DNA from 2 places in the Aerococcus sp. Group 1 genome. Region 2 is predicted to be linked to the other one. Evidence: a T-box and tRNA genes for the amino acid it is inferred to sense, from the RefSeq annotation. Region 2 holds a T-box; the other holds one or more tRNA genes.
The links. The T-box of region 2 lies ahead of serS (serine--tRNA ligase). A T-box ahead of a tRNA ligase gene usually reads a tRNA of that ligase, here a tRNA-Ser.
Positions count from the first base shown of each region.

Region 1: it encodes a tRNA-Ser, which carries the amino acid that the T-box ahead of serS (serine--tRNA ligase) is inferred to sense. The anticodon was not compared.

Region 1 covers NC_015278.1:1,384,458-1,395,608, forward strand. The annotation lists gene mutL (DNA mismatch repair endonuclease MutL) at 1-583, opposite strand, end outside; gene mutS (DNA mismatch repair protein MutS) at 585-3,152, opposite strand; gene HMPREF9243_RS06510 (histidine phosphatase family protein) at 3,300-3,926, shown strand; tRNA gene HMPREF9243_RS06515 (tRNA-Ser) at 3,958-4,045, shown strand; gene HMPREF9243_RS06520 (ISL3 family transposase) at 4,306-5,586, shown strand; gene HMPREF9243_RS06525 (LPXTG cell wall anchor domain-containing protein) at 6,212-6,445, opposite strand; gene rny (ribonuclease Y) at 6,745-8,316, opposite strand; gene recA (recombinase RecA) at 8,601-9,716, opposite strand; gene HMPREF9243_RS06540 (competence/damage-inducible protein A) at 9,798-11,036, opposite strand; gene pgsA (CDP-diacylglycerol--glycerol-3-phosphate 3-phosphatidyltransferase) at 11,088-11,151, opposite strand, start outside.
Region 2 covers NC_015278.1:91,039-102,189, forward strand. The annotation lists gene HMPREF9243_RS00430 (LytTR family DNA-binding domain-containing protein) at 1-449, opposite strand, end outside; gene HMPREF9243_RS10810 (hypothetical protein) at 634-762, opposite strand; gene HMPREF9243_RS00435 (hypothetical protein) at 807-1,571, opposite strand; gene guaD (guanine deaminase) at 1,757-3,124, opposite strand; gene HMPREF9243_RS00445 (dicarboxylate/amino acid:cation symporter) at 3,494-4,720, shown strand; T-box leader at 4,814-5,032, shown strand; gene serS (serine--tRNA ligase) at 5,139-6,437, shown strand; gene msrA (peptide-methionine (S)-S-oxide reductase MsrA) at 6,836-7,360, shown strand; gene HMPREF9243_RS00465 (branched-chain amino acid aminotransferase) at 7,777-8,805, shown strand; gene HMPREF9243_RS00470 (copper-translocating P-type ATPase) at 9,102-11,151, shown strand, end outside.

The DNA.
Region 1 (11,151 bases), 790 kb from region 2:
TCTTTAGTAGTTTCCTGCCATCATGAGTATAAGTAAACCGTATATCAGGGCGGGCCATGGCTAAACGGTTCACGACATCCGTAATATGAGAAAGTTCGGTACTTAATTGCTTAATGTGCTTTAAGCGGGCTGGGGTATTATAGAATAAATTTTCTACTCGGATGGTTGTTCCTTGCCGTAAATGCGAAGGACGATACTCTACTTCATCGCCCCCAATTAAGCTGATAGAGGAGCCCTCTTTTCCATCACTGGTTTCCAGCGAAACTTCAGCCACTGAGGCGATCGAGGGTAAGGCTTCACCTCGAAAGCCCAAGGTTTTGATCCGAAAGAGGTCTCGTGAATGATAGATTTTACTGGTAGCATGGCGTTTAAAGGCCAACTTCACATCTTCCCCACTCATTCCTAAACCATTATCAATGACTTGGATGCTCTTCAAACCAGCCTCTTCGACTTTGATATCGATACTGGTTGCCTGGGCATCAATCGCATTTTCTAAGAGTTCTTTTACCACGGAAGCTGGCCTTTCGACCACTTCCCCAGCGGCAATCTGATTAGCAACTTGTTCAGGAAGTTCGTGGATCATCCTAATCCTCCTCGCTTAGTTTCCTCTGTAATTGGTTCAATAATTCTAAGGCTTCAATAGGTGATAAATGATTAATATCGACAGCATCTAGCTGGTCTAAGACATAATCTTCACTAGCTTTCTTTTGATTGAAATTTTCTTGGTCAGTGAAGAGATTAAGCTGCTTAGGCTCTGCCCCTTTAGCGGCTTCACTCTCCAAGTCAGATAAAATATTAGCTGCATTGGCTAATAAGCTCTTAGGTAAGCCAGCCAGCTTAGCAACATGAATCCCATAACTCTTATCTGCCGGGCCATCATAAACCTTATGAAGAAAGACCACTTCACCATCTTTTTCAATGGCGCCGACATGAATATTCTTAAGGGCCGGTAAATGATTATCCAAATCAGTCAGTTCATGGTAATGGGTTGAAAAGAGCACCTTCGCCTTAAGATGGTCGTTTAAATACTCTAAAATAGCTTGGGCTAAGGCAATGCCATCATAAGTCGAAGTCCCCCGCCCAATTTCATCAAAGAGTAACAAAGATCGGTCAGTCGCATGTTGAATAGCCTGGTTAGCTTCCATCATTTCGACCATAAAGGTACTCTGTCCCGCTTGCAGGTCATCAGTTGCCCCAATCCGAGTAAAGATCTGGTCAAAAATAGGTAGGGTTGCTTGACTCGCGGGCACAAAACTTCCCATTTGCGCCATGATCACGGTAAGCCCCAGTTGGCGCATGTAAGTGGATTTTCCTGACATATTTGGGCCAGTAATTAATAGAATGCAAGTGTCTTTATCCATGATGATGTCATTAGGAACAAAATCATCTCGGCCTAGGGTCTCTTCAACCACTGGGTGGCGGGAATCTTTAAGCAATAAGGCCCGGTCTTCTCTACTAAAATGAGGACGCACATACTGGTTTTGTTCGCTAATTTCCGCTAGGGACTGGATCACGTCCACCTGGGCAACAGCCTGGGCGATGGCTTGTAGGTCTTTTTGGTAGACTTTTATCTTTTCTCTCACCCCAAGGAAAAGCTCATATTCCAGGTCAACTGATTTTTCCTGAGCTTCCAAGATCCGATATTCCATTTCCTTTAGTTCTGGGGTAATAAAACGTTCAGCATTAGTTAGGGTTTGCTTTCTCTCATAACGACCTTCTGGTAAAAGATGAAGGTTAGCCTTAGTTACCTCGATATAATAACCAAAAACCTTATTATAGCCAATTTTTAAAGATTTAATCCCGGTCGCTTCACGCTCCTTGGCTTGCAGGTTAGCAATCCATTCTGATCCGTGGCGAATCGCCTGACGATAGTCATCCAGCTGATCACTAAAGCCATCCCTAATAATGCCACCTTCAGTAATCGATATATTAGCTTCCGGATCAATAGCGCTTTCGATGGTTTCAACCACTTCTGGTAGGGCTGCCAGGCTGTTAAGGAGCTTGTTCCAAACACCGGTTTCTTGTCTATCACTTGGATTATCTTGGATAGCTTGTAAATTTTCAGAGACTTGGGGAACCTTTTTCAAGGAATTCATCAATTGCAGGAGCTCGCGGGCATTGACCTGCCCCATTGAGATCTTAGCCACTAAGCGCTCTAAATCGTAGACCCCAGAGAGATTTTCTTGGATATTGCGCCGTTCAAAGAAGGCGTCGATCAAGGATTCTACTTGGTCTAGGCGCTCTTCAATCGTTGCTTGGATAATAAGAGGCCGGTCCAGCCACTGTCTTAGCAAACGTCCGCCCATGGCGGTTTTAGTCTCATCGAGAAAATGCAGTAAACTTCCTGAACGTTTCTGAGTTCGAATGGATTCGGTTAATTCTAAATTGCGTTTAGCAAAATAGTCCATATGCAAGTAATAGTCTAACTCATAGGACTCCGCTTGGCGCCAGTGGTTAACCATACGAAACTGGGTACTATAAACATAGGCCATCAATACCCGCAAAGCCTTAAGCTCAATACGATGCTTAATATTTTGAGTAATTTTTTCAAAGGCAGTTTCCGGTAATTGATCGAGGGTTTTACGATTAATATAGGAAGCGGTGAAAGGAAAGAGCTGCTCGAGTTGGGCCAAGTCTTCTTCACGCAGTTCATGGTAAAAGACAACTTCCTTGGCTTGAATTTGTGAGAATTCTGTTAACAACATTTCAAAAGCAGACATATGGGTCACTTTCAGCTCGCCTGTTGAAATATCAGTATAAGCTAAAGCATAGGCGCCTTCTTGATGTATAATCGCACAAATAAAGACATTTTCCTTATCGCTAGAATTGTAATAAGTCCCCGGGGTAATCACCTTGATCACCTGGCGGTCCACCATGCCCTTGGCTTGTTTAGGGTCTTCCATTTGTTCAGCGATGGCTACCTTATAACCTTGGTTGACTAGGGTTTTCACATATTCGTCCGCTGAATGATAGGGAACACCGCACATGGGAATGGGATCATCCGCATTCCGATTTCGACTCGTTAGGGTAATTTCTAATATCTGTGCCGCTTTTTTGGCGTCATCATCAAACATTTCATAAAAATCGCCCAGCCTAAAAAATAAAAAGGCATCGGGATATTGATCTTTGATCTGATAGTATTGCTCCATCATTGGTGTTTTTTCTTCGCCATTGTTTACATCCTTTAATCTTAACTTTTTACAATCCTATCTATTCTAACACAGAAAAGCAAAGGGTGAAATTCACAGCTTTAATAATTCGTGATAAAATAAAAGCTAAAAAAAGGAAAGGAATTAATCATGTTAAAGCACTTATATCTCATGCGCCACGGCGAAACGGAATTTAATTTGGAGAACCGCGTACAGGGCTGGTGTGATTCCCCTTTAACTGAAAAAGGCATCCGACAAGCCGAGCTGGCTAGAGATATGCTAAGAGAACGGGAAATCACTTTTACCCATGGCTACAGCTCACCACTTGATCGAGCGATTACGACTCTAAAACACGCTATTCCTAATCCCATGCCCACAGAAACAGTCCCCGGCTTAAAGGAATGGGGCTTCGGTTCACTAGAAGGGCAATCTCGCGACCTCATGCCTAAACCTCTCTCAGCACCTAAAACGGATGATTACTATTGTCAATATGGTGGTGAGAGAGCTAGCGAAGTCTGTCAACGCATTAACCATAGCCTCCAAGCCATCATGACAAAAGAGGATAGCCAGCAAGTCTTAGCAGTCGCTCATGGGGCTGTTATCTACCAATTTGTAAAAGATTTCCTTCCTGAGCCAGCCTCAGGAATTGGCAACTGCGAAATCTTTCACTTTGTTTACGATTTCAACACCTTCACTTTTATAGAAAATATGAAGCCTTATCGGGAGATGGCCGTGTCTGGTGAAAATTTATTTGCAAAATCGGACAAAACGTTATAAGATATACTTTGTTGCTAACTTAGTTTAGCCGGGAGAAGTAGCGAAGAGGCCGTAACGCGCTTGACTCGAAATCAAGTTGTCGGGAAACCGGCACGTGGGTTCGAATCCCACCTTCTCCGTAGTCAAATTTTCAAAAATACCCAATAACCCCCAATTGTTGTTAAATCAGCGTTTCTAAGGGTTTCGATTTCCTAACAATTTTTAATAATCGCCAACTTTTACCCAAAAATATATAACTTTTTTACATCAAAAATAGGTTCTATAATATTTGGTGTTGATGGGAGCCAACGGCTCTTCATTGGCACCATTTTTTGATACACAAAAAGCCATGGAAGGCCTATACTGAAAATACAATCCAAAACACAGAAAGGCGGATTCCATGACTCAATCTAATTGTATACAAAATCTCTTTAATATAAAAGATGAAAATATTGAAATTGAAGATAAAGTAGTGGAGGAAAAGAAAAATAATATCATTCATAAGGTTATTTTTGGAACCTTAACTAACCATCCTTCTCACTGTTCCCATTGCGGACATATCAACGAATCACAAGCTGATATCGTTAAAAATGGATTTTATTCAAGCGATATCTTACTAACGACCATTAATGGAGGTCAACCCGTTACTTTGCGTCTTAAAAAGCAACGTTTCTTTTGTAAGCACTGCCAAAGGACTTTTAATACTGAAACCCCCATAGTGGCAGCTAATTGCTATATTTCTAAAGCGCTAAAAACTGCGATTACTTTTGCTCTTAGTGAAACGATAGCGATGACTCTTATCGGTAAACAACACAATGTTTCTGTATCGACGGTGATTCGTCTTCTAGAAGAAAGAGGGAAAGCATTACTACCTAAATTTAATTATTTGCCCCAGTGCCTTTCTTTTGATGAATTTAAATCAGTGAAAAATGTTAGTGGCGCGATGAGCTTTATTTTTATTGATCCCCTAAACCATCGGTTAATTGATATTGTTGAAAATCGACAAAAGAACGAATTAATCCACTACTTTATGCGTTTTTCTTACAAAAGTCGACAAGCTGTCAAAATAGTTACGATTAATATGTATAGCCCTTATATTGAAGTTATCCGCGCTTGTTTCCCTAATGCAAAGATACTATTTGATCGTTTTCACGTTATTCAACATCTTAATCTGGCAATCAACTCCGTACGTATTCAACTGATGAATCATATTCGCTATCAATCACCACGTGATTATCGCAAATTAAAACAGTTATGGAAGTTACCTTTAAAAAATGAATGGGAACTTGACTATAAAAACTTATATACACATCGACTTTTTGACGGTCTCGTTTCAGAACAGATGATTGTCGATTACCTCATCAATTTATCTCCCGAATTGTCACGTACCTATACCTATGTTAATCGCCTAAAATACAGTATTTATACCCATGACATTCAGTCATTTAAAGACTTACTCATTGAAGTCAAGAAGTACACTTTTCCACGTAGAGTACGAACTATTTTTCAAACCTTAGAAAGATATCAAGAAGGTATTTGTGAAGCTTTAACGTATACTTTGTCTAACGGTCCAATAGAAGGAATGAACAATAAAACGAAACTGATCAAGCGCACAGGTTATGGCTACCATCGTTTTGATCATTTAAGAATACGTATAATAATGGCTTCTCGCTTGGTATGAAATGATTTCCAACCTCGTTCACTCACTTTTTCAGAAGCAGCATAATCTTTGTGGTATTTATTCATTATTTATAATATTGCTTTCTCACTCTCTGTCTTCGCCTACGGCGAAAAAATAAGAAACAAGAGGCCTTTTAATCGTACCCTTTTTCACCTATCAGAAGCTATTAAAAAATGCCATACCATTTCTGATATGACATTAATTATAAAAATTCCTATCAACACTATTTGACAGAGAACCCAAAAATATTGCCATGCCAGCACGTAGCGCCCCTCGAGGGTGCTTTTTTTCTATAACTTTTCCCCTTCTTGCCCTATATTGAAAAGCACTTTTAAAATAAGTTGTGACTACTTAAAAATAATTAATTCCAAAATAAATCGTACAAATCTCGTACAAGTTTTTCTCCCCCCCACTATCGGGTTTATAGAAGAGAATGAATGAGCGGTCACCAGAACCGCTTTTTTATTGCGCTTTTTTAGAACTTTGGTCTGCTTTCCCTCAATAGAAGTACACAGCCTCAGTTTTTACATTGTAATATCCTAGAATCACATCCTAAGTTAACAAGCATAATAAAAAGCCCAAGCTCTAATTGAACTTGGACTATAGCTGTCTCAAGGCATGCTAATTATTTGCGACGTTTCAAGACAGTTGCTCCAGCTGCGGCTAAGGCAAGGCCAAAGCCTGTAAAAGATGCAGCAACTACATCAGTTTTAGGTAAAACAGAATGAGTAGCCGGTGCAAAGGTCGCTTTAGCGGTCGAAGATTTTTCTTCCTTAGGAGCTAAGGCTAGGACTTTATCTGTCTTGGTATCTTTATTTTGATTTGCTGTCACTGGATCATTTGTATCAGAAGCAGTCACTAAAAGTTGAAACTTGTGAACCTTCTTCTGCAGTCACTGACTTATCACTATCGCTAGATGGAGCAACAGCTGTAGGAGTTGCTAGTGTAGGTGCTATAGCAGCACTAGGTTGGCTAGTTGGAGTAACAAGCGGAGTGAAATAAATCATAAAAACTAACAATTTAGACCAAGTCACATAAAAAATAAGCGAACCGACCTTTCCAATAGGGATTTATCGATTCGCTTATTATTTCATTCTGGAATTTACTACTCCAGATTTCTTTATTTTTAATCAAAGCTTATTGTATAGCTTAGGTAATTTATCTTGCATAATCCACAGAACGGGATTCACGTATTACCGTCACCTTAATTTGGCCTGGGTAATCCAGTTCGTCTTCAATACGTTTAGAAATATCATGTGACATCTTAACGACACTTAAGTCATCCACCTTTTCGGGGTTAACAATCACACGAATTTCGCGGCCCGCTTGAATAGCGTATGTCTTCTTCACACCACTAAATTCATTAGCTAGGGCTTCTAAACTTCTTAAACGTTGAATATAATTCTCTAATGATTCACTTCGAGCACCGGGACGAGCAGCCGACAAGGCATCAGCGACCTGAACAATAATGGCAATCGCAGAAGCAGATTCGATATCTCCATGGTGGGCCGCAATGGCATTAATAACGATATCATTTTCATTATATTTACGAGCGAGTTCAGTACCAATTTCAACGTGGGTACCTTCCACCTCGTGGTCCACGGCTTTGCCAATATCATGTAATAATCCACTTCGTTTAGCCAGTTGTTCATCTTCGCCGAGTTCACTAGCAATAATACCAGCCAGTTTAGCTACTTCGACACTATGGTTCAAGACATTTTGCCCATAGCTGGTGCGATAGTTTAAACGTCCGACTAACTTGACTAAGTCTGGATGCATATCATGAATACCTAGGTCAAAGGTGGTCTCTTCCCCAGTATCACGAATTTTTGTATCCATTGATTTTCTAGCACGTTCAACCGCTTCCTCAATTTTTGCTGGATGAATACGTCCATCCTTAATTAGATTTTCTAAAGCAATCCGAGCAATTTCTCGACGAATCGGGTCAAAACCACTGAGTACCACCGTTTCTGGAGTGTCATCGATAATTAAATCAATCCCAGTCAAGGCTTCAATGGTTTTAATATTCCGCCCATCTTTACCAATGATACGACCTTTCATATCATCGTTTGGTAAATCGATACGGGTTACCGAAGTATCGGCGACTGTATCGGCAGCAGATGTTTCGATTGCTTGTAAGATAATTGAAGTAGCGAGCTTATGTGCTTGCTCTTTATAGTTTTCTTCTGCATTTCGAATTCGTAAAGCAATTTCATTAGATAAGTTTGCTTCTGTCTCTTTCAAAATCAAAGCCTTGGCATCTTCAGTTGTCATCATAGAAATCCGCTCGATTTCATCTTGACGTTCCTGAACCATTGCTTGGACTTCTTCTTCTTTTTGAGAAACATTTTTTAAGCGATCTTGAATTGATTGCTCTTTAGAAAGCTGATCATTTTCCTTATTGGTAAGAACATTTTCACGCCGGTCAAGATTTTCTTCTCTTTGGAAGAGTCTTTGCTCTTTTTGAGTGATTTCTTGACGGCGATCACTTAATTCGCTTTCTACTTGATTGCGATAATCCTGAGCTTTCTCTTTTGCATCTAAAAGAATTTCTTTTCTTTTAGCTTCAGCATCTTTATTTGCTTGAGCTAAAATTCCTTTTGCAGTATTTTGCGCCTCATTACGTTCTTCTTCTTCAACATTTTGACGTCTTTTGTAACCAATTACTAATCCGACTAAAAGGCCAACAATTAAAGTAACGATAACGAAGGCAATAGTTAAACCATCCATAGTTTCACCTCCGTGTCTATTTAATTGTCTGCTTTTTTAAATAAAAAAATCATAAAATTTCAAATGCAAAGCATTTATTTAAATTTTATATTTTTTTCACATTATTGTCAATTATTCTAGAAGCGCTACCAAAAAATTCTCCTTCTGCTCTGAAAGCAAATATAAGGAAATATTGATAGGATGAGACGCTTATAGGTAATAGATAGAGGTCATAATCTCATTATTTATAAGACTTTTCTAAAGAAAAAACTTGGCTAAGAACACCAAGTTTTTGGAAAAATATTTTATTCTTCATCATCGTTAAATAAATCTAGGGTTTCATTTTCTTCATCACTTGATGAATCGTTTTTGGCTTCTTCATTGGTTGTTTCATCCTCTGAATCGTCATCTTCAACAGCTGGACCAAAACCATACTCTGCTCGAACCTTACTATCAATTTCCTTAAATATGTCAGGGTTTTCGGTGAGATATAGTTTGGCATTCTCGCGTCCTTGGCCAATCCGGTCATCCCCGTAAGAATACCAAGAGCCACTCTTCTTAATGATATCCATGTCAGCAGCTAAATCAACTAATTCACCCGCTTGAGAAATTCCTTGCCCATACATAATATCCACTTCAGCGACCTTAAATGGCGGAGCTACCTTATTTTTTACTACTTTAATCTTAGTGCGGTTACCAATAATATCCTGACCGGATTTGATCCGTTCCCCGCGTCTAACTTCTAGACGAATAGTGGAATAAAATTTTAGGGCCCGTCCCCCTGGAGTGGTTTCTGGGTTACCAAACATGACACCTACTTTTTCACGGATCTGGTTAATAAACATGGCAATGGTTTTCGTCTTATTAATGGAGCCCGATAACTTCCGTAGGGCTTGAGACATCAACCGAGCTTGGAGCCCCACATGGGAGTCCCCCATCTCACCTTCAATTTCAGCCCGTGGAACTAAGGCAGCAACAGAATCGACAACGACAATATCAATCGCACCAGAGGACACTAAGGCATCAGCAATTTCTAGCCCTTGTTCACCAGTATCTGGTTGGGAGAGTAATAGCTCATCAATGTCAACTCCCAAAGCTCTAGCGTATTCAGGGTCTAAGGCGTTCTCAGCATCAATAAAGGCAGCAATTCCACCTTGTTTTTGAACCTCGGCAACAGCATGTAGGGCAACAGTGGTTTTCCCAGAAGATTCTGGACCGTAGACTTCAATAATTCGTCCACGCGGATAACCTCCGACTCCCAGGGCAATATCTAAGGATAAGGAGCCTGACGGAACAGTCGACACCTGAGTATCCGTTGATTCTCCCATCTTCATTATAGCTCCCTTACCAAAGTTTTTTTCAATTTGTTTAAGGGCCTGGTCTAAAGCCTTTTGGCGGTTTGCATCATGTGATGTACTCATTCAATATCCTCCTCGTTTATCTTTCTATCTTAGTCTAACGGCATTAAGTCAAAAAAGCAAGCAAAAACAGAACAAATGTTCTTAGTCCTTTTCTTGGATAAAATCTAACACAGCTTGGTAGATAACCTTTAAACGAATGGCTGAGCGGTTGCCATTAATGTGATAGCGTTTGACCTGGGTAGACTGCCCTCGGCTAGCAAAACCACAATAGACGGTTCCAACTTCTTGACCTTCCATCTTATCAGGACCAGCAACTCCGGTGAAGCTAATGGCATAATCAGCCCCATAGTTTGAGCAGGTTAATTCAGCCATTTGCCGGGCACAAGCCTCGCTAACCATGCCCTCTTGGTCGAGAGTTGCTTGACTTACGCCAATGACATGAGCCTTGGCATATTCACTATAGGAAACGGTTGACCCTTTAAAAATTTTTGAAGAGCCTTCATGGTTGACCAATAAGTGCGCCGCTAGACCACCCGTCAGGCTTTCAGCAAAGGCAATTGTTTTTCCTTCTTGGTTCAAATAATCGAACAAGGCATCCATAGGGAGGTAATTATAACCACTTCCGTAATAATATTCACCAACGAGTTCAAGTATTTCTTCCTGGGTTTGGTCGAGCAGTTTATCTGTAACTGCGTGATTCTCCCCTTGGGCCGTGAGTCTTAAGGTGACTACTGATTTAGAGGCATAAGGAGCGATCGTTGGATTACTTTGTTTAGCGATTAGGTCTTCTAGACGACTAGTTAAGGCCGCTTCCCCAATACCAAAGAAATTTAAAAAGCGGGAAGCTAATACCTGTTTATTGGACAAATGTTCAAAAAGATAAGGCTTGACCTCATTAATAAACATGGGTTCCAATTCATCCGGAAAACCAGGCAGGAAGACATAGAGACAGCCATTTTTATGAATGAGGCTTCCACAGGCTTGCCCCGTTTCATTCTTTAGCGATTGGCCATTTTTGAAAGTCAGGGCCATCTGTAGGTTGTTGGAGGACATGCTTTGATGGCGGTCCTGGTAGTACTGTTTTATCTGCTCTAAACACTCTTGGTCGTAGATAAGCTCTTCATTTAAGTATTCGGCAATTACTTGCTTGGTCAAATCATCCTGGGTCGGTCCAATTCCTCCAGAGTAAATGATCATATCACTACGTGACTCGGCAATCTGAGTTAATTCAACTAAGCGCTCAGGATTGTCCCCCACCACCGTCTCATAGTAGTGTTCAATCCCTAGTTCATTCACTTGTCTGGCGATAAATGGGGCATTGGTATTGACAATTTGTCCCATCAGCATTTCTGTTCCTACTGCGATTATTTCAGCCTTCATTATTTCCTCCACTCTATTATTCCGTACTTACAGCAATTTTTATTGCCTTCTTTAAAAACTATCACTAAAGACTTGCCAATTCTTTTTAAAATAATCATAACCTGAATAGATGGTT
Region 2 (11,151 bases):
CGGTTCTTGAGCTGACTGACGAAACGGCGGGAGACATTGACCTGTTGACCGGTAGAGAGGTAGGCATACATATTCCCAGAAAAGGCCAGCTCCAAGCGCTCGATGGCTTGGATACGGACCAAGGCGTACTTAGAAATACGAATGAAGTCCTGGCTGTTTAACTTGTCAGCTAAAGATGAGAGACTTTGCCGGGTCTGATAGTTGCCCTTACTAGTAGTGATGGTCACAACTCCCTGGTTAACTTCCAGGTAAATAATTTCCTTGGTGCGGACGATAAAATACTGGTCGTCGACTTTAAGGGCGATATCTTCCTGACTCTGGTTCAAGCAGGGACTAATTTGCTGGGCGAGGATTTGAGCTTGGGGCTCGCTTTGGGCGTGGATAGCGATATAGTTTTCTTTCAGTTGGGGATCAATGACTTCTTGAATTTTGATCTTACTGTCATCCATAAACTCACTACCTTTCTAGGAATAATGAAGGGCTTAGCCGGCCTTTTCTTCACTGTTAGTATAGCAAATTGCTGAAATAACAGGGAGTTTTCTCGCTAAGCGGTGGGAAAATAGGTCTATGCGGTAAGGAGTGTGGATTTAAATAAAAAACGACTGTGATTTGGGGTCACAGTCGTAAAATTGATTATTTGGCTAATTCTTCATAGCTCTTTTTATTGTCTTCAAGTAAGTCCTCAGATAGGCTCATGATCTCGTCATCGCTAGGGGTGGAGGTATCAGAATGCTTAGGAAAGTTTGAATGGATATTTATCATACTACCTCCCTTTAAAGATTATAAAATACAAAGAATCTGAATTTTTATTCATCTAAGTCTATTAAGAAAAATTCGTTATACCAAATCTTATCTTTAGCGACATGACTATTTTTATTGGATAGTTGTGTGGATTGGTTATTAGAATGGTGAGTCCAATAGCTTATTAAAGCAATAAATCTTCCTGCTTTCAAGGGAAGGACACAAAGTATGTATAAGAAAAAATAAAAGTAAAAGTCTTGAGCAACAGGGTTGTTATTTTCAAGAATAAAGCTTCCCTTCTCTAAGGAGGCAAGCAAATAAGGAATCACTAATAATGAAAATAGGCTTAATTCTAACTTACTAAATTTATAAGAAGCATGGTCGATTATTTTAATCGAGGTAGAGTCTTTGAAAAATATTTCTTTAATAATAAAAATTAAACAAATAGAGATAAGACATGTTAAAGTGAAACCTAATAGAATAATTATATCTTTCGGAAAAGAAGAGGTAAGTACGTATAAAAGAGAGGCAAGTAATGAAAATAATATTACAGCCTTATATAAAAATGATCTATTGCAGATTACTTTAAAGTTTATATTATGAGGTATAAAGCGATCACTCTGTAATCTAATTAGATAAAAATAAATGGTATAAGTCATTGAAATAGAGAAAAATGTAAAAAGCACAGTAGTAGAAAAATTAATATCTGTTTCATATTTGCTGGCAATAATCGCATACGGTAAAAGTATAAACATTAAGGCAGTACTTTCTATAATAGTTATTATTAATCGAACAGTAACTCCAAATTCTTTTCTATCTTTGTCGTTCATTAGGAAGTACACTCCTTTAAATATATTTTGTTTTAGCTAAATGCTAATAATTATAGCTAAAAGTTTACCAATTTAAAGATAAGAATTGAAGGACTATAAAAAAAGGCTCCGCTTAGATACGGAACCTTTTTCATATTCTAATAGTCAAATAGTTAAGATTAGATGGGGATAATTTTGACTATTTACTAAATCGTTACCTTATCCACCACTAAGGCGCCTTGGACCCAGACCTTACGGATGTTTTCTGGGGTGACTAGGTAAATGATGCGCTCAAAGATTTCCCGAGGGTCATTGAAGACGCCAAAGTCAGGGAGAATGTTATTGGCGACTTTAGTGTCGATTAGTTGCAGGTCACAGGCTTGGCCACTTTCGATACTGCCTAGTGGGAGGTCGAGCGACTCGCCGCCACCCTTGGTAGCCAGATAGAAGGCTTCCACTAAGGAGATCCGGCTGTCCTTGACCCCACGTGCTTCAGGGCCAACTTGGGTATCGACGCCGTCTTCTAGGATTCGTGAAGAGACCACGGCTTGGCGGATATTTTCATAGAGGCTAGACGAGAAGCCGCCGGAAATGTCTGTCCCTAAGCCGATGTTGACGCCTTGAGCTTTCAAGCGTTTAACCGGGAGGACTGCATTAGCGAAATAGGCATTGGAATAAGGACAGTGGCCGATCCCCGTCCCAGTTTCTTGGAAGATCTTCCCATCAGCTTCATTAAGGAAGTTGCAGTGAGCCATCACTGACTTAGGACCTAAGAGACCGAAGTCGCGTAAGACCTCAGTGTCGCGTTTGCCATGGAAGCGTTCCATAACAAAGTCGTGCTCCCATTGGCCTTCCGAGCAGTGGGATTGGACATGAGCATTGTATTTTTGAGCTAAGGCGCCTAGACCGGCTAGAGCCTCATCGGTACAGCTCGGGACAAAGCGCGGGGTAACCACCGGATAGACCCCTTGCTTATAGTCTTTTCCTAAGTCGCGAACTTTTTGGATAAAGGTCTCGGTGTCTTTGAGAGCTTGGTCAGTGGAAGCGTCCCGGTAGAAGTCCGGGTTGGCTTCGGGATCATCCATAACCACCTTACCCACTAAACCGCGTTGGCCGGCTTGGGCACAGATTTTGGCCAATTCATAGGAGGATTCTAGGTGAGCGGAGGCAAAATAGAGCCCAGTTGTGGTACCGCGAGCCAGTAACTGTTGGACCAGGTCAGTATAGACCGAACGGGCGAAATCCAGATCGGCGTACTTGGCCTCTAAGGGGAAGGTGCACTCATCCAACCAGACATTGAGGGGTTCATCTAAGGCAATCCCGGCTTGAGGCCATTGGGGTGCGTGAATATGTAGGTCCACCAGGCCAGGCAGGAAGTATTGGCCGGCTTCTAAGCGGACAAAGTCAGTAGACTCTTGGGCTTGCTTGACGGCTTCAACGTAGCTAGGGTCCTCTTGGCGGTAAACTTGGTCGATCTTACCGTTATCATCCACCGCGATCAGGGCTTGGGGGACATAGTCTAATTGGCCGTAAACAGGGGTGTGGAAGAGGTCACCTTGGAAATACTGGGTCATCGATTGAATATCCTTTCTATTCTGCCACTTATCACTTGAGGCAATAAGCGAATATTGATAGTGTTCAGAGTGATGATTATTCATAAAATTAATGATTTTTAGTGGTTAAATTGTCAACCAACAGTTTCATTCTAACAAAAAGCGAATATAAATCAAGCTAAATTTAAAATCGTCCGGAAAATACCAGCGTTAGGGACTTTTCCTAAGACACCTGTAAAAAATCACCCAATTTTAGCCTCCAGCCAGGTTTGGACTTTTATGGGTTGTTTTTTATCGAATCGTGCTATTCAGTTGATTTTACAAAGTGATCACTTTTTGCTAATATTATTAGAATGCCATGATAAGAAAATGAAATGGAGGTGGGAAAAGATGGCAAGAGTACTTGAAAAAAGGAAAATTGGCCTCGTTCCCCGAATATTATTAGCAATTATTTTAGGAATTATTGTTGGACAGTTAAGTTTGGCACCGGAGTGGTTCTTTAGGCTCTGTGTCACCTTTACCGGTATTTTTTCTAGCTTCTTAAGCTTTGTGATTCCCTTTATGATTATTGGTTTCGTGGTCCAAGGGATTGCTGACCTGGGGCAAGGAGCGGGTAAGTTACTCGGGATTACGGTCTTGACCTCGTATTTATCGACTATCGTCGGCGGCTTTTTGGCCTATTTGATAGCTAGTCAGCTCTTTCCCTTTTTTATCAGTGAAAGCCTGGTCGAGCGCTTAACCCAAACGGCACCTAGTCTGGAACCGCTTTTTGTTATTCCTATTGAACCTTTCTTTGATGTGACGGGGGCGATTATATTTGCCTTTATGATGGGACTGGGAATCTACTGGCTCCGCCAACACGGTCGTGGCCAAGTGCTTTATGAAGGTTTTAGCGACTTTGGTGGGATTATCAGCCAGGTCCTGGCAAAAATTGTGGTGCCTCTCTTACCCATCCATATCTTCTGTAATATCAGTAACCTCTCCTATAGTGGCTCGGTCTTTGCCATTATTTCAGTCTTTTGGAAGGTCTTTATCTGTGTCATTCTCTTACAGCTTCTCTATGTGGGCTTCCTATTTATTCTTTTTGGGACCTACGCGGGCAAGAATCCCTGGCAGCTGATGAAGAACCAAATCCCGGCTTATATGACCGCTATTGGGACCCAATCCTCCGCCGCAACTATTCCTGTCAACTTGAAGTCAGCGGCTAAAAATGAAGTTTCCCAAGACATTGCGAACTTTGTCGTGCCTCTCTGTGCCACCATTCATTTGACTGGGTCTATGATTACCATTACGGCCAATGCCACGGCCCTCCTATTAATTTACGGTATGCCCCACAATCTTACTACTATTTTAGCCTTTATCTTGACGCTGGGGGTCTGCATGGTGGCTGCACCTGGGACTCCGGGAGGGGCCATAATGTCAGCCCTACCTTTCTTACCGATGATAGGGATAATTGACCCAGGCATGCAACAAATCATGATCTCCCTCCACTTGACCCAGGATTCCTTTGGGACGGCCGCCAATATTTCGGGAGACAACGCCATTGCTGTCTTTATTGACAAGATTTACCATAATTACATTAATAAAAGCGAGAAGGAAAGCTCAGACTTGGCTTAGGCAAAAGCCATTTGACAAGGCGGGCTTTTCTTCTTAAAATAGACTTAGCTTTGGAGTTTTACTCCAGTAAAGTCTTGGATGACTTTATATATAGAACAAGTGATGCTTGTGACTAGTAGCTTAGGAAACTTTTTAGCGAGTCCATGGTGGGTGAGAATGGATAGGGGGACCTGGGTGAATCCACACAAGGACTGCCTACGACTTAGTATTAAGGAAGTAGGGCCGGCACAAACCGTTATTTGTAAGTGTAAGGCAAGACTTGCCTTGAAGCAGGGTGGTACCGCGCAGAGTGATGACCGTTTCGTCCCTTTGATTGAGAGGGCGGAATGGTTTTTCTTTTGCCCTAATAGTGTTGAAGAGCATTCGCCAATATTAATAAAGTAATAATGAAAAAGTTTAAAAGAAATGAGGATTTGTAATGATTGATGTACGTTTATTACGGGATAATTTTGATCAAGTGGCTGAGGCTTTGAAGGGCCGGGGGGTTGAGAAAGAAACCCTAGAACACTTACGCGACCTGGACCAAAAACGCCGCCAAGTGATTGTCGAAGCGGAAAACTTGAAAAAGGAACGGAATATCGCTTCTGACGCTATTGGTCAACTCAAGCGCAATAAGGAAAATGCCGACGACAAGATCCAAGAAATGAAGGCCTTAGGGACCAAGATCAAGGCCTTGGACAGCGACTTAGACCAACTTGACCAAGAAGAGCATGATATCCTGGCGCGGATTCCTAACCTACCAGCTGAAGGCGTACCGGTCGGTGCAGATGAAGATGAAAATGTGGAAATCCACCGTCACGGGGAAACCCCTGAATTCAACTTTGAACTCAAAGCCCACTGGGACTTAGCCGAAGATTTAGATATCCTTGATTGGGATGCAGGGGCTAAGGTGTCAGGTTCTCGTTTTGTCTACTATAAGGGTCTGGGGGCACGTTTGGAACGGGCTTTGTATAACTTCATGTTGGACCAACACCAAAAAGAAGGCTACATGGAAATGATTACGCCTTTCTTAGTCAACGACCAAGCCATGTATGGGACTGGACAATTCCCTAAATTCACCGAAGACGTTTACCAAATCACCAATGAAGGGCAAGACCTGACCTTGATTCCTACTGCAGAAGTGCCGTTAACGAACTACTTTGCTAAGGAAATCTTGAAGGAAGAAGACCTGCCTATCCGGGTAACGGCTCTCTCACCTTGTTTCCGTTCTGAAGCCGGTTCAGCGGGACGGGACACCCGGGGTTTGATCCGGATGCACCAATTCCAAAAGGTAGAAATGGTTAAAGTAGCGACTCCAGACCAATCCTTCGATGAACTGGAAGCCATGACTAAAAACGCAGAAAATATTCTCGACTTACTCGGTTTACCTTACCGTCGCATTATCCTCTGTACCGGGGATATGGGCTTCTCAGCAGCCAAGACCTATGATATCGAAGTTTGGATGCCCGCCCAAAATACCTACCGGGAAATTTCTTCCTGCTCTAACTGTGTGGACTTCCAAGCACGCCGGGCCCAAGTCCGCTACCGGGACATTGATGGCAAGACCCAACTGGCCCATACTTTAAACGGGTCTGGTTTAGCAGTGGGTCGGACAGTCGCTGCCGTCTTAGAAAACGGACAAAACGCGGACGGTTCCATTACCATCCCTGAAGTGCTGGTGCCTTACATGGGTGGGGTAGATAAAATTACCAAGGAAAACGCCCGGGGCTTAAATTAAGAAGTTTAGAATGATGGAAAAGTATTTTTGTTAATTTAGCTGATGAGCAGTAGTGGCGCTTTGAATTTGGGCCTTAGCCATGAACAAGCAAGCGATCTGAATTAGGGGGCGTAGGCTTAAGCCGTACGAACCCTTTGAAGCTCGCTAGGTGAGAGACCTAGCGCTCGAACCGGTGCCATGGCTCTTTAACGCCCAGAATTCAAAAGCAGAACGAATGCTCATCAGCTGGTTACATTAACTTAGCTAAATACTAAACAGCTCTCTCAAGCTTAATGGCTGAAAGAGCTGTTTTTTAGTCAAGTCAGGCGTCCTGCCAAGCAAAAGTCTTGTTTTTGCCTGGGCCAGTCTTTACAATGAATCATAATCGAAAGACTACCGTATAGAAAGAAGGATTAAGGATGAGTCAAGCATTAGCAACTTTTGCCGGGGGCTGTTTTTGGTGTATGGTGCAACCCTTTGAGACCATGCCCGGGATTTTAAAGGTCGTGTCCGGATACACAGGTGGGTACACCGAAAACCCCACTTATCGCGAAGTTTGCCTGGGGGGAACGGGCCACACGGAAGCGGTGCAAATCACCTATAATCCCGAATTAATTTCCTACCAAGACTTAGTGGAAATCTATTGGCAACAAACCGACCCGACTGACGCTATGGGCCAATTTGCGGACCGGGGGGGCTCTTACCGGCCCGTGATTTTCTACCATAATGACCAACAAAAAGCCATCGCCGAAAAATCCAAGCGCGACTTGGAAGCCAGCAGTCGTTTTGACAAACCCATCGTGACCCAAATTGAACCGGCCCAAAGCTTCTACCCTGCCGAAGAATACCACCAAGACTTTCATGCCAAGAACCCTGACCACTACCAGGCCTACCGCCAAGGCTCAGGTCGGCAAGCCTTCATTGATAAATATTGGCAAAATTAGGTGGAGAGTGCGACAAACGCCTCAAAAGGCAAGACCTTAACTTCTTTTTTGAAGGAATTCGGCTTACTCATGGATGACAAGTAAATATTGAAAAGTAAGCTGGGCTTAAGTCCCGGCTTATTTTTATGGCTTCTTTATTAAGTGAACTTCAAAGTGGAAAGCATGTGCCTGACTTCCTTTGTCAAAATATTTTATAGGTTAAATTTTTCCTTGCCTAGCTACGGAAAAGATCTTAAAATATGCTAAATAAAAATTGTCTTTTATTTAAATTGTCGAGCAATTCAAACAAATTATCCCTAAAGTATTTACAAATGTTTTCGAAAAAGGTATTATAAGTCTACTTAACTAATGGGCGCCGCTCTTAGAACACAGTTCGGGCGAGTGCCTAAAATTGTAATTTTGAAAGGGGAATGACAATGTCTGTAAATATCGATTGGAATAATTTAGGTTTTGCTTATATGGACCTTCCTTATCGTTGGCGTGCTTATTGGAAAGATGGCGAATGGTATAAAGAAGGCTTAGAAGAGGGAAAGACTTTTCCAATTGCTGAAGGTGCTCCAGCCTTACACTATGGCCAAGAAGCATTTGAAGGCTTAAAAGCTTACCGTCGTAAAGATGGTCAGATCCAACTCTTCCGTCCAGACCAAAACGCTAAACGGATGGCTAACTCCGCCGAACGAATGTTGATGCCAGCTTATCCTGAAGAAAAATTTGTTGAAGCGGTTGTCAAAACAGTTCAAGCGAACGCTGACTACGTCCCACCTTATGGGTCAGGCGCTTCCATGTATATCCGTCCATTATTAATTGGGGTAGGCGACAACATTGGTGTTTCCCCTGCTAAGGAATATATCTTTACTATCTTCACCATGCCAGTAGGACCTTACTACCGTGATGGTTTAGCACCAATGCCATTTGTCACCAGCAAGTACGACCGTGCCGCTCCTTACGGGACTGGTGCTTCTAAAGTTGGTGGGAACTACGGTGGTTCGCTCTTACCAGGTGAAAAAGCGAAGAAAGCCGGCTATGGTGACGTGGTTTACCTAGACCCAGCTACCCACACCAAGATTGAAGAAGTTGGTTCCGCAAACTTCTACGGGATCGAAAAAGATACCAACAAATTTGTGACACCAAAATCACCTTCAATCCTCCCATCCATCACCAAATACTCGATCATTCACTTAGCTAAAGAACGTTTAGGCTTAGAGGTTGAAGAAGGCGACGTTTACGTGGATGAATTAGACCGCTTCGCTGAAGCAGGTGCTATGGGTACCGCTGCCGTTATTTCTCCAGTTTCACGGATTGACCACGGCGACCGTTCCTTCAAATTCTACTCCGACACAGAAGTTGGGCCAATCACCCAAAAACTTTATGACGAGTTAGTGGGTATCCAATACGGAGACATTGAAGCACCAGAAGGCTGGATCGTCGAAGTCCCTGAAAAATAACAGAGTGCAACAGTCACAAAAAACTTTTGATTTCTTATAGAAAAACTAAGTCCATTTTTTCAAATCATCCTTTTAAAACCTGTCAATCAATTGTCACCCAATAAACAATTGATGATAATAAAAAGAACCGTCTACTGAAAAAGTAGACGGTTTTTTGTCGTCTGCTTTCAAGAAGAAAGACTTGCAATTTTAAGCAGGGGCTTTTATACTAGCAATGTAAGTTGATTACAAATGTAGTCAGATAATTAATTAAGTATAAAATGATTGAATCAACCAATAAAGAAAGGATGAATGAAATGGCAACAGCTTGTTTAAATGCTTGTCCGCATGCTTGCCGGCAAGGGGGCGCTTGCACCTGTCAACAAGCCTCCTGTGGTAGCCATGAAAAAGTAGCGGCTAGTCAAAGTCAAGAGGTTGGCTGCCATAGTCAAAGGGCTGATCATGAAAGCCATGAGACTAGTCACGCAGACCACCACGACCATAGTGACCACGCAGGCCATGGCGGCCACCACATGGGCATGATGGACGATATGAAGCAACGGTTCTGGGTGGTCCTGGTACTCACTATCCCCATTGCGGTCTTATCGCCTATGTTGATGATGATCTTTAACTATTCCATTACTTTTCCCGGCCAAGGCTGGATTGAATTTATCTTAGGGACCATCGTCTTCTTCTATGGGGGGAAACCTTTCCTAGAGCACGGCTGGATGGAAATCCAAAATAGACAGCCGGGCATGATGCTCTTAATTACCTTAGGGATTGTGTCTTCCTATTTATACAGTGTGATGACCACCTTTTTCCTTGATGCCAGCATGAATTATTACTTTGAACTGGCGACCCTGATTCTCATCATGCTCTTAGGCCATGTGATTGAAATGAAGTCACAAATGCGGGCCAATGATGACTTGGAATCCCTAGCCAACCTCCTCCCTAATGAAGCCAGTCGGATTACGGCGGATGGGGACATTGAAGTGGTTCCAATCGACCAATTACAAGTCGATGACTTAGTCCTAGTCCGTCCGGGAGAAAAGGTTGCCGTTGATGGGATCATTACAAGTGGTCGGTCTAGTTTAGATGAAGCGGTCATTACCGGGGAATCCGTTCCCGTAGCTAAGTCAGATGGGGATGAAGTGATTGCCGGAACCATTAATGGCGATGGGGCTCTTCAAGTCCGGGTAGCAAAAGCCGGTGAGAATTCCTATGTCCAACAAGTCCTTGACCTGGTTAAAGGGGCCCAAGCCCAAAAATCCAAGGCCCAAAGCTTGGCCGACCGGGTAGCGGCCTGGCTCTTCTACATTGCCTTTGGGGTCGGGATCTTAGCCTTAATCATTTGGTGGAATATCACCACGGCAGCAACCGCTATTCAATTTATGGTTTCCACCTTCGTGATTGCCTGTCCCCATGCCCTGGGACTAGCTATTCCCTTGGTGAATGCCAAGTCCACCTCCCTAGCTGCTCGTTCAGGCCTCCTGGTCCAAAATCGGATTCCCTTTGAACAGGCCTACCAAGTGGATACGGTGGTTTTCGATAAGACCGGGACCTTGACCAAGGGGGAATTTGCTGTCGACGGGGTTTACCCAATCGCCGATGCTAGTGAAGACCAAATCCTCGCCCTGGCGGCTAGTCTGGAACAACAATCTGAACACCCCATTGCCAAGGGAATTGTCAAAGCCGCCCAAGAAAAATCACTAGCCCTAGAAGAAGTGACCGACTACCAAAACCACAGTGGCGCCGGTCTAGAAGGTAAAATTGACGGTAACTTAGTTCAAATCTTAAGTCCTAAAGCCACCCGTGAAGCGGGTTATGACTATGACCAAAGTCAATTGGAAACCATTACCAGTCAAGCCAAGACGGTGGTCTTTGTCATCCAGACTGACCAAGTCATTGGTGCCATCGCTGTCTCTGACCAAGTTCGTCCGGAAGCCAAGCAAGTGATCCAAGTCCTCCATGACCAAGGCATTGAAGCCGTGATGTTGACCGGGGACAACGACCAAGTGGCCCAAGCGGTAGCTAAGGAAATCGGCTTAGACCAAGTCTTTAGCCAAGTCCTCCCCGATCAAAAATCAGCCGCTATCCAAAGCCTGCAAAATCAAGGCAAAGCGGTCATGATGGTAGGAGACGGGGTCAATGATGCCCCTGCCTTAGCCCAAGCCCAAGTCGGCGTTGCTATCGGTGCCGGAACCGATGTGGCCATGGACTCGGCTGATATTATCCTGGTGGAAAGTCAGTTGAAGGATGTCTTGAACAGTTTAAGTCTGTCTCAAGCTACCAATTCTAAGATCAAGCAAAACCTGGCCTGGGGAGCGGGTTACAATATCTTCGCTATCCCCCTAGCTGCTGGGTTAC